2 linked regions of the Cupriavidus taiwanensis LMG 19424 genome follow. The main gene of each other region encodes a partner of the protein of the gene in region 2 in a complex. Links are inferred from orthologs where the notes say so. Each region holds a gene or a part of one and is shown on either strand. Other genes may lie near its edges.

Region 1 (7,948 bases), 570 kb from region 2 along the record:
CGGCAGGCGCTCGCGCAGCGCCTGCAGCGCCGCCAGCGCAGCCGATGCATTCAGCAGCTGGTTGGCGCCGCGCAGCGCCGGATAGCCCAGCCCGTTGAGCTTGCGCCCGCCGCCGCTCCAGTCCCATTGCTGGCGCTCCTGGCCCTTGGCGGCCTGGAAATGATAGTCGCGCCCCACCAGCCACAGCTCGGCGCCGACCGCCTCGGCGTGCGCCACCAGCGACTTGGGCGGCACCGGGTCGCCGCAGATCGCCGGCACGCCCGGACGGAAGATGCCGGCCTTCTCGAAGCCGATTTCCTCGCGGGTGTTGCCCAGGTACTGGGTATGGTCGATGTCGACGCTGGTGATGATGGCGCAGTCGGTATCGATCACATTGGTTGCATCGAGGCGGCCACCCAGCCCGACCTCGAGGATGATCGCGTCCAGGCCGGAAGCCGCGAAGAAATGGATGATCGCCAGCGTGGTGAATTCGAAATACGTCAGGCTGACCGGGTCGGCAAAGCTGTTGCGCGCGCGCTCGACCGCTTCGAAGTGCGGCAGTAGCTGGGCGTCGGTGGCGATTTCGCCGTTCAGGCGCGCGCGCTCGTTGAAAGAGATCAGGTGCGGCGAGGTATGGCAGCCCACCTTGTAGCCGGCTTCCAGCAGGATGCGCTCGAGCATGGCGCAGGTCGAGCCCTTGCCGTTGGTGCCGCCCACGGTAAAGACCGCGGCGTCGATGCGCAGCCCGAGGGCTTCCTTCACGCGCGTGATGCGCGTCAGGCCCATGTCGATGCCCACGGGATGGGCGGTTTCGAGATGGGCGAGCCATTCGGGGAGCGTGTGGAAGACAGGCATTGGGCGTACGAGGAAATGTTTGCTACCAGATTCGGTCAGCCCCTCACAAAGTCAAGGGTGAGGATAGCGCGCTGAGAAAACGTAGCAAATCTCTACCGTCATTCCCGCGCAGGCGGGAATCCAGCGTCTTAGAAAAGTCACTGGGTTCCTGCCTGCGCGGGAACGACAAACAAGAAATGCGAAAGGCGCGTCAACCGCCCGCGCCTTCGGTACCGCGATATTGGCGGCGTTATGCCACCGCGTCAGCCGGCTGCTTCTGCAGCAGTGCCAGCAGCTGCGCCAGTTCGGCGCGCATCTTGCGGCGGTCGACGATCATGTCGATGGCGCCCTTCTGCAGCAGGAATTCCGAGCGCTGGAAGCCTTCCGGGAGCTTCTCGCGCACGGTCTGCTCGATCACGCGCGGGCCGGCAAAGCCGATCAGCGCCTTGGGCTCGGCGATCACCACGTCGCCCAGGAAGGCGAACGAGGCCGACACGCCGCCCATGGTCGGGTCGGTCAGCACGCTGATGAACGGCAGCTTGCTCGCGCTCAGCTGGTTCAGCATGGCCGTGGTCTTGGCCATCTGCAGCAGCGACAGCAGGCTTTCCTGCATGCGCGCGCCGCCGGTGGCGGTAAAGCAGATGAAGGGCACCTTCTGCTCCAGCGCGGCCTGCGCGCCGCGCACGAAGCGCTCGCCCACCACCGAGCCCATCGAGCCGCCCATGAACTCGAACTCGAAGCAGCTCGCCACCACCGGGATGGTGTGGATGGCACCGCCCATCACCACCATCGCATCGGTCTCGCCGGTGTCTTCCATGGCGGCCTTGATGCGGTCCGGGTACTTCTTGGAATCCTTGAACTTGAGCGCGTCGACCGGCACGATCTCCTGGCCGATTTCATAGCGGCCTTCGGCGTCCAGCAGCGCGTCCAGGCGCGCACGCGCGCTGATGCGCATATGGTGGTCGCACTTGGGGCAGACGTGCAGGTTGGCCTCGACGTCGGTCCGGTACAGGGTGGACTCGCACGACGGGCACTTGACCCACAACCCCTCGGGGATGCCCTTGCGGGTGCTGGGGTCGGTCTGTTGAATCTTGGGGGGCAGGAGTTTATCCAACCAGCTCATGAAAGCTCCTTTCGGATGACTGCGGTCCGCCGGCAGGCCCGTGATCGGGGCGCCGGCTGGCGGAAGGCAGGGAATCAACCCGCGAATTTACCATGACGGCCCGGTGAGCCCGAAGCGCAACGCGCGAATTGCGCATAATCCTGCACCTCTCGGACCCACTCAAGCGGGCAATGCATCACTTCAAGCGTCCAGCGCCTGGCGAATCTCGGCGATAAACGATTGCAACGCCGTCACGGCCTGCTCGCGCGGCGTGTCTTCCAGCAGCTGCACCAGCCGGCTGCCGATCACCACGGCATCGGCCACGCTGCCGATCGCGCGCGCGGTCTGCGCGTCGCGAATGCCGAAGCCCACCCCTACCGGCAGGTTGGCGTGCTGCTTGATCAGCGGCAGGCGCGCCGCCACGCTGTCGAGGTCGATCGATGCGGAACCGGTCACGCCCTTGAGCGAGACATAGTAAAGATAGCCGCTGGCGACCTTGGCCACGGCCTCGATGCGCGCATCGGTCGAGGTGGGCGCCAGCAGGAAGATCGGGTCCATGCCATGGTCGCGCATCAGCCCGGCGAACGACTCGCACTCCTCGGGCGGATAGTCGACCACCAGCACGCCGTCGACGCCGGCGGCGCTCGCGGCCGCGGCGAATGCCGCTTCGCCCATGCGCTCGATCGGGTTGGCGTAGCCCATCAGCACCACCGGCGTATCCGTATTGGTCTGGCGGAACTCGCGCACCCACTGCAGCACCTGCGTGAGCGACACGCCCTGCGCCAGCGCACGCTCGGAGGCGCGCTGGATCACCGGGCCGTCGGCCATCGGGTCGGAGAACGGCACGCCCAGCTCGATCACGTCGGCGCCGCCGGCCACCAGCGCGTGCATCAGCGCCACGGTCAGGCCGGGCTCCGGATCGCCGGCGGTGATGAACGGAATCAGGCCCTTCTTCTGCTGCGCGGCCAGTGCCGCGAACGTCTTCTGGATACGGGACATATCAGGGAATCAGGTGAGGCCGCGACGCCGGCGAGACATCGTCGTTGGCGGCGGCCAGGGTTGGGGTGGCCAGACTGGGGGCACCGTCGGGCTCGATCGCGGGCATGGCTTGCGCAGCCGCGGCCACGCGCGCGCACGCCACCTGCACATATTCCGGATTGATCTCGAAACCGGCAAAGCGCCGGCCGTGGCGCAGGCACGCCACCGCGGTGGTGCCGCTGCCGGCGAACGGATCCAGCACCAGGCCGCCCGGCGGGCAGCTCGACAGCACCATGCGCTCGACGATCTCCAGCGGCTTCTGCGTGGGGTGGTTGGCACGCTCCGGGTCCTGGCGGTGGATGCGCGAGACGCTCCACAGGTCCTTCGGGTTGTAGCCCACCTCCAGCCACTTCTTGCCTTCGAAACGCGGCCGGCTGCGCGCCTTCTTGGTCTCGGGGTCGTACGGGATGCGCACCGGGTCGAGATCGAAGTAGTAGTCGCGCGCCCTGGCGAAGAAGCCGATGTTGTCGTGCACCGACGAGAACTTGCGCGTGGTGCCGCCCATGCTGGGCACGCGGCGGTCCCAGATAATCTCGTTGATCATGGTGAGGCGCCGCTTGAGCATCACGAACAGCTCCGGCGAGTACTGCCAGGTGCAGAACAGGTAGAGCGTGCCCTTGGGCGCGAGCTTGGGCACGACCGCGTCCATCCAGCGCTCGGACCAGTCCAGGTAGGCCTGGCCCGACAGCAGGTCGGAATCGTTGCCGTAGTCCTTGCCCAGCCCGTACGGCGGATCGGCGACGATCAGGTCGACCGAGCCGTCCGGCAGGCGGGCAATGCCCTCGAACATGTCTTCCTGGAACAGGCGCAACTGGGCGGAGTCGGGCGCGCCGGCAGCATCCGGCGCGCCGGCGCCGCCCACGGCAAGTCCGGTCGGAGGCAGCGCGCGCATCAGAGCTTGAGCCCCGCGCGCTCGGCCACGGTGTGCATGTCCTTGTCACCGCGGCCGGACAGGTTCACCAGCAGCAGCTTGTCCTTGGGCAGCGTCGGCGCCAGCTTGCAGGCGTAGGCGATCGCATGGCTCGATTCCAGCGCCGGGATGATGCCCTCGATGCGGCAGCAGTCGTGGAAGGCCTTGAGCGCTTCCTCGTCGGTGATCGGCACGTACTGCGCGCGGCCGCTGTCCTTGAGCCAGGCATGCTCGGGGCCGACGCCGGGGTAGTCCAGGCCGGCCGAGACCGAATGCGTCTCGATGATCTGGCCGTTGTCGTCCTGCAGCAGGTAAGTGCGGTTGCCGTGCAGCACGCCGGGCGTGCCGCCGGTCAGCGACGCCGCGTGGCGGCCGGTGTCCAGCCCGTCGCCGGCGGCTTCGACGCCGATCAGCTGCACATCCTGGTGCTCGATATACGGATAGAAGATGCCCATGGCATTGGAGCCACCGCCCACGCACGCGATCACGGCATCCGGCTGGCGCCCGGCCAGCTCGGGCATCTGCACCTTGGCCTCCTCGCCGATCACGCACTGGAAGTCGCGCACCATCATCGGATACGGGTGCGGGCCGGCCACGGTGCCGATGATGTAAAAGGTGTTCTCGACGTTGGTGACCCAGTCGCGCATGGCTTCGTTGAGCGCGTCCTTGAGCGTGCGCGAGCCGCTTTCCACCGGCACCACGGTCGCGCCCAGCAGCTTCATGCGGTAGACGTTGGCGGCCTGGCGCTTGACGTCCTCGGCGCCCATGTAGACCACGCACTCCATGCCGAAGCGCGCGGCGATGGTGGCGGTGGCCACGCCGTGCTGCCCTGCCCCGGTCTCGGCGATCACGCGCGGCTTGCCCATGCGCCTGGCCAGCAGCGCCTGGCCGATGACATTGTTGATCTTGTGCGCGCCGGTGTGGTTCAGGTCTTCGCGCTTGAAGTAGATCTGCGCGCCGCCGAGCGTCTCGCTCCAGCGCTGCGCGTGATAGATCGGCGACGGGCGGCCGACGAAGTGCTTCAGCTCGCGGCGGAATTCGGCGTCGAACTCCGGGTCCTTCTGGTAGTGCGCATAGGCTTCGCGCAGCTCATCAAGCGCGTGGACCAGCGTCTCGGAAACGAAGGTGCCGCCATAGGGGCCGAAATGGCCACGGGAATCGGGCAGGTCGTACATGTCTAGGCTCTTCGGAACAGCGGCCTTGCCTCGCTCGGCAGGGCTCGCCTGGTTGACTGGGTGCGCGATGCCCGCTCAGGAGCGGCGGGCGCGGTGTGCGGAAGGGATCGGGCTTCGACCCGGCTCATCCTGCGCTGGCGCTGCGGACAGCGCGCACGAACTCGGCAATGCGGGCGTGGTCCTTCACGCCCTTGGCGGCCTCTACCCCGCTGCTGACATCGACGGCGTAGGGGCGCACGCGTTCAATCGCGCCAGCGACGTTTTGCGCGTTCAACCCACCACTCAAAACGATGCGAGGAGCGCCGCTTGCGTTCGGGTTGCCGGTTGCCATGACCGGGGGATTGGGCGGAAGCCATGCCGGAGGAATCAGGGTCCAGTCGAAGACGTGGCCGCCACCGCCATAGCCTTCAACGAAGGCATCGAGCAGCAAGGCAGCGGCATCACGGTATTGATCGGCGAATTCTATCAAATCGAGGCCCGGGCGGACACGGGCGGCGCGCAGGAACGGCAACGCGCAGCGCTGGGCGGCCTGGGTGCAGAACTGCGGCGTTTCGTCGCCGTGCAGCTGCAGCAGGGTCAGCGGCACACGCTCCGCGACGTGCGCGATGTCTTCCAGGTCGGCGTTGACGAACAGGCCCGTCACCGTGACGAACGGCCCGGCGGCCTCGGCCAGCGCCGCGGCGCGCGCCACGTCGACGTAGCGCGGGCTCTTCGGGTAGAACACCAGCCCGATCGCATCCGCCCCGGCATCGACGGCGGCGCGGACGTCGTCCTCGCGGGTCAGCCCGCAGATCTTGATGCGGGTGCGCTGCGGCAGGTGCGCCGCACTGCCCTCAGGCTGCGTCATCGAACACTCCATGGAACAGGCTCGCGGACGGGTCGGCCGCGGGGATCGGATAAGCATCAGGATACTTGACGCCGACCAGGTAGAGGCCATCCGGCATGAACGTGGGCGCCGCCAGCTTGCGGTCGCGCCCGGCCAGCACCTGCGCCATCCAGTCCGGCGGATAGCGGCGCCGCCCCACCGCCACCAGGCAACCCATCAGGTTGCGCACCATGTGGTGCAGGAAGGCGCTGGCACGGAAGCGCAGAAACACCCAGTTGCCGTCGTCGCGGATGGTGACGTCGTACATCGTCTTGACCGGCGACTTGGCCTGGCATTCGGCGGCGCGGAAGGCGGAGAAGTCATGCTCGCCGATCAGGTGCGCCGCGGCTGCGCGCATGGCCTCCACATCGAGCCGTTGTCCGGGCGGCAGCATCTGGTAGCCGGCGCGCCCATGCACCATCGGCACGCGGTGCGGACCGGTGTAAAGCGCGTAGTAGTACATGCGCTCATAGGCCAGGAAGCGGGCATGGAAGCCAACGTCCACCGGCAGCGCCCATTGCAGCGCGATCGACGGCGGCAGGAAGGCGTTGACGCCCCGCACCCACGAAAAGGGCTCGCGCACCAGCTCGGTATCCAGGTGGATGACCTGCCCCAGCGCGTGCACGCCGGCATCGGTGCGCCCCGCCACGGTGGTCAGCAGGCGCACGCCGGCAAAACGCTCGATGGCGTCTTCGAGGTGGTCCTGGACGGTATTGCGGTGCGGCTGCGACTGCCACCCGGAAAAGGCGGCGCCGTCGTAGTGCAGGCCAAGGGCGATGCGGTTCATGTCAGGGGAAAAAGCATGGCGGCGCGCGGGCGATGCGAGCCGGAAAAGCAAATGCGCCGGAAGGGACGCTTCCGGCGCATCGCTTCAGGCCGCGGCAGCGCGTGCCGCGGCGGACCGCCAATGATAGCTCAGGCCACTTCCAGCAGCAGCGAGCGGGCCTCGGCCTGCAGCGCGTCCTGCGACTGTTCGACCACTTCCTGCAGCAGTTCGCGCGCGCCCTCCTTGTCGCCGATCTCGATATAGGCGCGTGCCAGGTCCAGCTTGATCTGCATGTCGCGCCCGCCGTCCATGCCGTCGGCCGACAGCGTGCTCGGCGACACGCTCTGGCCGAGGCTGCCGGCGGTGTCCGGCGCCACGCGCGACAGGTCGATCGGCTCGGCCAGCTTGCCGTCGCGCAGCATGGTGGTGGCGGGAAGCGGCACCGAGGCCTCGTCGGGCGCGGCGGGCGTGGCGCTGGCGTTGCCTTGCGGCGCGCTGCCCAGGTCCAGCGACAGCCCGGACATGTCGAACTCCAGCGGGCGGCCGCGGGTCGGCGTGTCGAGCGTGGGCACGTCGTCATCGGCGAGCGGATCGGCGCCCGGCAGGCCCATGTCGAGGCGCACCGCATCGCCCGGCTGCGGCGTCTCGGCGCCGAACACCATCGCCGCCGAGGCCGGCGCGACGATCGGGTCGCCGGCGGCCGGCGCCGGGAAGGCATCCAGCGGCAGCGACAGGTCGCCCAGCGACGGCTCCAGCCGCGCGATCGAGGCGGGATTCTGCGACGGATCCTGCGTGCGCCACTGGTCGGTTGCCGGCGATGCCGTATCCGGGCCCGGAGCCTCCGGCGTCACCACCATGAACAGCGCATTGCCGGGCTCCAGCGCGCGCCCCATTTCCGCGGCCTTCAGCCATTCCGCTCCGTGTCCGCCGGTCTGGGCGAACATTTCCTCTGCAATCACGCGGAACCCTTCCACATCCTGTCTGTTGCTGTAAATCTCCAGGAGCTTGAGCCGTACCGGCTGCTGCTCCGGGTGTTTTTCCAGGGCTTCGCGCAGGATTTCCTCTGCCTGCACATCGCGCCCGTAGGCGATATAGACCTCGGCCTCGGCGATCGGGTCGACCTCGTTGGCTTCCGGGGTGTTGTTGCCGATGCGGAAGTCGGCGCCGAACACGCTGTGCTGCGAGGTGTCGACGCTCTGGCCGCCGGCGGTGCCGAACAGCGAGTTGGCGCCCGCCATCACCGTGCTTTCCTGCGACAGGATGCTGTCGCCGAAGCCGG
Region 2 (7,689 bases):
TCTGCGGACCCTGCTGCGCGATCTTGACCGATCCCATCAGCGAGGCGAGGCGGCCGGTCGTTTCCCAGTCTAATCCGTTTTCAATGCCGAAGAGCAGGCCGCCGCGGAAGGCGTCGCCACAGCCGGTCGGATCGACGATGCGCTCGGCCACGACGGCCGGGATCGCGTACTGGCGGCCATCGGCAAAGATGCTGGCGCCGCGTTCGCCGTGCGTGACGATGAAGGCACGAACCTTCGCGGCAACCTCGGCGCTGGTCCATGCGGTGCGCGACAGCAGGACCTGCGCCTCGTAGTCATTGACTGTTACGTAACTGGCGAGTTCAACGAACTCCCGCAGGTCGTCGCCGTTGAACAGCGGCATGGCCTGGCCCAGGTCGAAGATGAACGGCACGCCGGCTTCGGCGAACTGGCGCGCGTGGTGCAGCATTCCTTCGCGGCTGTCGGGCGCAACGATGCCGAGGCTGGGCGCCTGGGCGCCGCCCAGCGCGTCCTTGACATGGTTCAGCTGCGACTGGCTCATTGCGCCAGGGTGGAAGGCGGTGATCTGGTTGTTGTCCAGGTCGGTGGTGATCATGGCCTGCGCGGTGAACGTCTCCGGCAGCACGCGGATATGGCCGGTGGGGATCTCCAGCTTGCGCAGGTATTCCAGGTACGGTTCGGCATCGATGCCGACGGTGGCCATCACCACCGGATCGCCGCCCAGCATCTTGAGCGTGTAGGCGATGTTGCCGGCGCAGCCGCCGAACTCGCGGCGCATGCCGGGCACCAGGAACGAGACGTTCAGCATGTGGATCTGGTCCGGCAGGATGTGTTCGCGGAAGCGTCCGTCGAACGTCATGATGGTGTCGTAGGCGACGGAGCCGCAGATCAGGCTGGCCATGCTCTCTCCAGGTGTCGGGTTGGTTTCGGTGGATCGGCGCCCTTGCGGGCAGAAGCAGTAACGCAAAAACAGAAGCGGCCGCCCCGTGGTCGCGGGCGGCCGCTGACATCGCAGGCGCGCCGCCTGTTACTTCAGCGCGGCCAGGGCGGCGTCGTAGTCGGGCTCGTTCTTGATCTCGGGCACCAGCTGGCTGTACTTGACGGTGTCGTTCTCGTCCAGCACCACCACGGCGCGGGCGGTCACGCCGGCGAGCGGGCCGGTCTTGATGTCGACGCCATAGTTGCCCTTGAACTCGGCACCACGCATGGTCGACAGCGGCACCACGTTGGCCAGGCCTTCGGCGGTGCAGAAGCGCCCCATGGCAAACGGCAGGTCGGCGGAGATGGTCAGCACCACGGTGTTGGCCAGGCCGCTGGCGGCTTCGTTGAACTTGCGCGCGGACGCCTGGCACACCGGCGTATCCAGGCTCGGGACGATGTTCAGCACCTTGCGCTTGCCGGCGAAGTCGGCCAGCGAGACATCCTTCAGGTCCTTGCCGACCAGCGAGAAGGCGGGGGCCTTGTCGCCGGCTTGCGGGAACTTGCCTGCGACTTCGATGGCGTTGCCGCCGAGGGTGACGTTGCTCATGTCTACTCCTTGATATCTGATGAGTTTCCGGTTGCAGTCCGGAGCGGGGGCAAGGCCTGCCGCAAGACTCGGATTCGGTCCGGCGGCGGGCCAGGAATTCAGGGGTAAAAAATCAGCACGCGATAGTTGGCTGGCGCCTGCTGCGTCCGGAATCGTACCCGAACCGGCAGCTCCATGCCCGCGCGCAGCCCTTGTAAGGCAAAGGCCTGCTGCGACGGCTCGAGGTATTCCGTGGGCAGCAGCACCCGGCGCAGCAGCAACTGGTCCTGCAGGTCGGTCATCACCAGCTCGATCGCCGGCAGCGCGGTGCTGGCGCGGCCCAGGTTGCGCAGCGTGACCGCCAGCAGGTAGGTGTCGCCGCCTTCATCCTGGCGCTGCAGCTGCGAGGTCTCGATGCGCAGCGCATCGATGTCGCGCCACGGCGGTACCGTGCAGCCGAACGGCGCGCATGCGGCCTCGAGTGCCGGGCGCAGCATCGGGAAGTGCCCGGCGAGCTGGCTGCGCCCCAAGTAGGCAAGCTGCAACAGCGCGGCGATGGCGAGTACCACGGCTGCCGCGCGCCAGGCAACACGGGGCACGGCGATGGGCCGGCGCGGCTGGCGTTCACGTTCGCGCTCGCGCGCGTGCCGCAGGAAGTCAGGGGCGAACACCGGGCCCGCCGGTGCTTCGGCGCGGACCCAGCGGCGGGTCGCCTGCTCGCGCGCGACCGCGCCGCCGGTGACGCTGGCAAGGGTGTCGGGGCCAGCGGAGCGGGCTTGGTCCTGCTCGCTGGCGGCGGGCACTGGGTTCGGCGGCGTGGCGGCCGCAGACTGGTCAGCCGGGCGCTGGGTGTGATCCGGCCACGGCGCTGGCTCGGATGCCTCATCGGCCGATGCCGCGCGCAGGAATTCGCTCGCGCTGGGGATGGCGCCTGGGGCCGCCGCCGCGGGTTTCCCGGCCGGGCTCTCGAGCGCGCCGTGGTCCAGCGCAGGCCAAGCGGCTGCCGGGGCGGGCGGCTGTTCCGACGGTGCTGGTGCCGGGGCCGGGGCTGCTTCGGCGAGCGGGCCTGCGGCCTGGCGCTGCGCGTCGCGCGCATCGCGGTCGGCGACGGCCGCGTTGGCTTCGCGCAGCGCGCGTTCGATCTCGGCATCGTCCATGCCGGCCTGTGGCGGCACGGCCATGTCCTCGGGCGACGACATCAGCATGGTCGGCGCATCCAGCGCCGGCACGTCGTAGCCGGGGTCGATGGTCGGGGTGAAAGCGGGAGTGGGGGCGGGCGTCGGCGCGGGTGCCGCTGGTGACGGTACGAGCGGCGCGCTGGTATCAGCGGTGGCGGAGGCAGGCGCTGCCGGCTTCGGTGCCGAGGCCGGGGCGCTGCCCGCGGTGTTGCCAGCCGGCAGGGGAATTTCGATCAGGTGCTCGCGCGCGTCGAACACCGTTTCGCACTGGCCGCAGCGCACCAGCCCCTGGCGCAGCCGCAACTGGTCGGCGACCAGCCGGAAGGCGGTGCGGCAGGCCGGGCAGCGCGTGACTAGCTTGACGGCGGCCATCGGGCGGAATCAGGGGCGGGTGCCGTGCAGGCAGACCCAGCCTTCCTCGCTGCGCCACACCGTCAGCGGCAGCCAGGGCGCGTAGGCCGCGGCGACTTCCTCGGCCTGGCGCTCCAGCACGCCGGACAGCACCAGCCGGCCGCCGGCGCGCACGCGCGCGCTGAGCATGGCCGCCATCAGCTTGAGCGGATTGGACAGGATGTTGGCGACCACCAGGTCGTAGCTGGCATCGGACACCGATTCCGGCAGCGCGAACGATGCCTCGACGTGGTTGCGCTCGGCGTTGTAGCGCGACGCTTCCACCGCGTTGGGATCGATATCGATGCCGACCGTGTCGCCCGCGCCCAGCTTGCGCGCGACGATCGCCAGGATGCCGGAGCCGCAGCCGTAGTCGAGTACGGTTTCGCCCGGCGTCAGGTTCTGCTCCAGCCACTGCATGCACAGCCGCGTGGTGGGGTGGCTGCCGGTGCCGAAGGCCAGGCCCGGATCGAGCTCCAGCACCACGGCGTCGGGTTCGGGCGCGTCGTGCCACGACGGCACCACCCAGATGCGCTCGCCCACGCGGATCGGCTCGAACTGCGACTGCGTCAGCCGCACCCAGTCCTGGTCCTCGACAGCGCGCAGCTGGTACGGCGGCACCGGGTCGATGCCCAGCTGGTTGGCGGCGGCCGCCACCACCACGGCCGGGTCGGCGTCGTCGCCGAACAGCGCGACCACGCGCGAGCGGTTCCACGCGAGTTGCTTCGGTTCCAGCCCGGGCTCGCCAAACAGCGGCTGCTCGTCGGGCGTGTCGGCGTCGGCGTCTTCCACCGAAACCGACAGCGCGCCGAGGTCGAACAGGGCGTCAGACCAGGCTTCGGCCTGGTCCTGCGCCACTTCGATCACACATTCCTGAAATGCCACGGGCTTCCTTCTGTTGCTGCGGGTTGCTCAGACCGGTGCTCAGGCCTTCGCGCGTTCTGCCAGCCGATGCTCGAGATAATGGATGCTGGTGCCGCCTTCGACGAAGTTGGCGTCCATCATCAGCTCGCGGTGCAGCGGCACGTTGGTCTGGATGCCGTCCACCACCATTTCCGACAGCGCGATGCGCATGCGGGCGATGGCCTGCTCGCGCGTGGCGCCGTAGGAGATGATCTTGCCGATCATCGAATCGTAGTTGGGCGGGACGAAGTAACCATCATACGCGTGCGAGTCGACCCGCACACCCGGGCCGCCGGGCATGTGCCAGGCGGTGATGCGCCCCGGCGACGGCGTGAACTTGAACGGGTCCTCGGCGTTGACGCGGCATTCGATGGCGTGGCCGCGGAACTGCACGTCCTTCTGGCGGAAGCGCAGCTTCTCGCCGAAGGCGATGCGGATCTGCTCCTGCACGATGTCGATGCCGGTGATCATCTCGGTGACCGGGTGCTCGACCTGCACGCGCGTGTTCATCTCGATGAAGTAGAACTCGTTGTTCTCGTACAGGAATTCGAAAGTGCCGGCGCCGCGGTAGCCCATCTTCTTGCAGGCCTCGGCGCAGCGGTCGCCGATGCGCTCGATCAGGCGGCGCGGAATATGCGGCGCGGGGGCTTCCTCGATCACCTTCTGGTGGCGGCGCTGCATCGAGCAGTCGCGCTCGCCCAGCCAGATGGCCTGCTTGTGCTGGTCGGCCAGGATCTGGATTTCCACATGGCGCGGGTTCTCGAGGAACTTCTCCATGTAGACCTCCGGATTGCCGAAGGCGCGGCCGGCTTCTTCGCGCGTCATGTTGACGGCGTTGATCAGCGCGGCTTCGGTATGCACCACACGCATGCCGCGGCCGCCGCCGCCGCCGGCGGCCTTGATGATCACCGGGTAGCCGACGCGACGCGCGGTCGCCAGGATTTCCTTGGGGTCGTCGGGCAGCGCGCCGTCCGAGCCGGGCACGCACGGCACGCCGGCCTTGATCATGGCCTGCTTGGCCGAGACCTTGTCGCCCATCAGGCGAATGCTGTCTGCGGTCGGGCCGATGAAGACGAAGCCAGACTTTTCCACCCGCTCGGCAAAGTCCGCGTTCTCGGACAGGAAGCCGTAGCCCGGGTGGATGGCCTGCGCATCGGTCACCTCGGCGGCCGAGATGATGGCGGGCATGTTCAGGTACGACAGCGGCGACGGGGCCGGGCCGATGCAGACGGCTTCGTCTGCCAGGCGCACGTACTTGGCCTCCTTGTCGGCCTCGGAGTACACCACGACCGTCTTGATGCCCAGTTCGCGGCAGGCGCGCTGGATGCGAAGAGCGATTTCGCCGCGGTTCGCGATCAGAATTTTTTCAAACATGGTCTCTCTCTGCGAGAAGAACAGTAGCTGTCCCGCTGCGTGGCGCAAGGGCACGCCGGGCGCGCTCCGTGATGGCCTGTGGCCACCCGGGCCGCGATACTGCGGGAACTGCATGGAACTGCACGGAACGGGCCGCGAAGCCCACAACGTCCCTGGCGCGGGAAGCGCCGTGGCATGCCGCCCGGGAAGGGCAGCGAGGGGCCGCTTGCGCGGCCGCCGCCGGCACTGGGCCCAGCATGCCGGTCAGGATCAGCCGATGACGAACAGCGGCTGGCCGTATTCCACGGCCTGGCCGTTCTCGACCAGGATTTCCTTGATGACGCCGGCCTTGTCGCACTCGATCTCGTTGAGCAGCTTCATGGCTTCGATGATGCAGACGGTCTGGCCTTCCTTGACCGCATCGCCGACGTTGACGAAGGGCGCGGCGCCGGGCGACGGGGCGCGGTAGAACGTGCCCACCATCGGCGAGGTCACCACATGGCCGGCGGGCAGCTGTGCAACCGGCTCGGCAGCCGGTGCGGCGGCGCTGGCGGGGGCGGCAGCGGCCGGCACGGCGGCGGGCAGGGCCTGCATCTGCGGCATCGCCATCGGCGCGGCGACGACTTGCGGCGGTTGCTTGACGATGCGTACCTTGCCGTCGCCTTCAGTGACTTCCAGCTCGGAGATGCCGGACTCGGCCACCAGGTCGATCAGCGTCTTCAGCTTGCGCAGGTCCATCTTTTTATCCTCCTGAATCGGGTTTTCCACCGCTGCCCGGGACGGGCCTGGCGGAGCAATCGTTGTGCCGGCCACCGGAATCCGGCGCCCGCCGTGCCGAGGCACGCCAACGGGCGCAGGCCGCCGGGCGGCGCGCGCAGGTTGTCGAAAAAATCCTTGGGGTTCAGCTCCCCGAACTCTCGGGTGGCGGCTGCTCCTGGCCCAGTACATAGTCCAGCGCCAGCAGGTAACCCTGCCAGCCCAGCCCGCAGACCACTCCGACCGCCACGTCCGAGAAGTACGAGTGGTGCCGGAAGCTTTCGCGACGGTGCACGTTCGACAGGTGCACCTCGACGAACGGGATCGCCACGCCGGCCAGCGCATCGCGCAGTGCCACGCTGGTATGCGTGTAGGCAGCCGGGTTGATGATGATGAACTCGATCCCTTCCGCGCGCGCGGCGTGGACCCGGTCCACCAGTGCACCCTCGTGGTTGGACTGGAACGTCTGCAGCGACATGCCGGCCTTCGCCGCACGTTCGGCCAGGGCCGCGTCGATATCGGCCAGCGTCGTGTGCCCGTAGGTCTCCGGCTCGCGCGTCCCCAGCAGATTGAGGTTAGGCCCATGCAGGACCAGCACCTTGCGGTAGCGGGGTGAGCGACGGATAGAGCGGGATGCAGTCACGGCGGCTCGACCAGATCAACGAAATTGCGCGGAGATTACCGTAGCTTAGAGGGATTTGTCTAGCACGCCATACAGGGCTTGCCGGCCCGGGGCACGCGTTCGGCGTCGCTTCAAGCACTTTCCCGCCGAAAGGATCCGCGTCTGAGCTAAATCCATCAAGAAAGGTCGTAATTCGCTGATTTTGGCGGAAGAAGTGCTCAGGCGCGCGGCAGCACGGCACGCAATTCGTCCGCGGTCACCCGCCCCATCTTGCGATATTTCACCGTTCCATCCGGATTGATGACCACGGTATAGGGCAGGCCACCGGCGCTGTTGCCGAAATTGCGCGATAGGTCAGTGCCGGCGAAGCCGGCGACGGCCAGCGGATAGGAAACCGGCACTTTCTTGGTGAACTGCTGGATGTTGGCCGCCGAATCGATACCAATCCCGACAAATTCCACCTGGCGGTGCTTGAGCTCCTCATGCAGGGCAGTCAGCTCGGGCATTTCCTCGACGCAAGGCCCGCACCACGGCGCCCAGAAGTTGACCACCACCGTCTTGCCGCGCAATTTGCCGAGGTCCAGTTCTGCCCCGGCGGGATCCGGCAGGCGCGACTGGAACAGGGTTTCGACGGCCTCATCGCTGGCGGGCTTCGGCGAGAACACGAAATGTCCGGCCAGCGCACCGGCGGCACAGGCAACCACGGCGACAGCGATCCACAGCCAGAGGCGCGAGCGGCGGGCGGGTGGGGCGACAGTTTCAGTCATGGAATGGCTTGACCAGTAAAAGAGAAGGTGTGGCTTCAGGCGTTGCCGGCGGCGTCGGCGGCATCGAGCAGCGCCTGCACGGCCTGCACGTCGGCGCGGGCGGCGCGCCCTGAGGCATCCGTGCGCACTGCGCCGCGTTCATCGACGGCATCATACAGTGCTATATGGATGCCGACTGGCGCACCCAGTTCCGCGCGGACCTCGCCCGCCAGCAGCCGCGTCTCGCGGCGGTCG

The links.
Region 1: the proteins of accB (region 2) and accD are in contact, whole or in part, in a solved structure (PDB 8UXZ), measured with the Escherichia coli proteins. The link is inferred for Cupriavidus taiwanensis LMG 19424 from one-to-one orthologs.

The regions. Positions count from the first base shown.
Region 1 is NC_010528.1:2,229,178-2,237,125, forward strand. Bases 1-2,971 are described here. They hold accD (acetyl-CoA carboxylase, carboxyltransferase subunit beta), read right to left. Parts: upstream 1,937-2,971; coding sequence 1,064-1,936; downstream 1-1,063. Other genes in these bases: folC (bifunctional tetrahydrofolate synthase/dihydrofolate synthase), read right to left, coding at 1-834; trpA (tryptophan synthase subunit alpha), read right to left, coding at 2,117-2,914; RALTA_RS10250 (DNA-methyltransferase), read right to left, coding at 2,916-2,971. Also shown: more of RALTA_RS10250, read right to left, coding at 2,972-3,845; trpB (tryptophan synthase subunit beta), read right to left, coding at 3,845-5,038; RALTA_RS10260 (phosphoribosylanthranilate isomerase), read right to left, coding at 5,163-5,885; tRNA pseudouridine(38-40) synthase TruA, read right to left, coding at 5,872-6,690; RALTA_RS10270 (FimV/HubP family polar landmark protein), read right to left, coding at 6,819-7,948.
Region 2 is NC_010528.1:2,799,725-2,807,413, reverse strand. What follows is about bases 4,315-7,026. They hold accB (acetyl-CoA carboxylase biotin carboxyl carrier protein), read right to left. Parts: upstream 6,049-7,026; coding sequence 5,581-6,048; downstream 4,315-5,580. Other genes in these bases: RALTA_RS12860 (TlpA family protein disulfide reductase), read right to left, coding at 6,907-7,026; aroQ (type II 3-dehydroquinate dehydratase), read right to left, coding at 6,212-6,709; accC (acetyl-CoA carboxylase biotin carboxylase subunit), read right to left, coding at 4,315-5,331. Also shown: RALTA_RS12895 (carbohydrate kinase family protein), read right to left, coding at 1-880; tpx (thiol peroxidase), read right to left, coding at 1,007-1,507; RALTA_RS12885 (DUF3426 domain-containing protein), read right to left, coding at 1,606-3,036; prmA (50S ribosomal protein L11 methyltransferase), read right to left, coding at 3,046-3,939; more of accC, read right to left, coding at 3,979-4,314; more of RALTA_RS12860, read right to left, coding at 7,027-7,455; RALTA_RS12855 (hypothetical protein), read right to left, coding at 7,491-7,689. UniProt on the Escherichia coli protein: This protein is a component of the acetyl coenzyme A carboxylase complex; first, biotin carboxylase catalyzes the carboxylation of the carrier protein and then the transcarboxylase transfers the carboxyl group to form malonyl-CoA.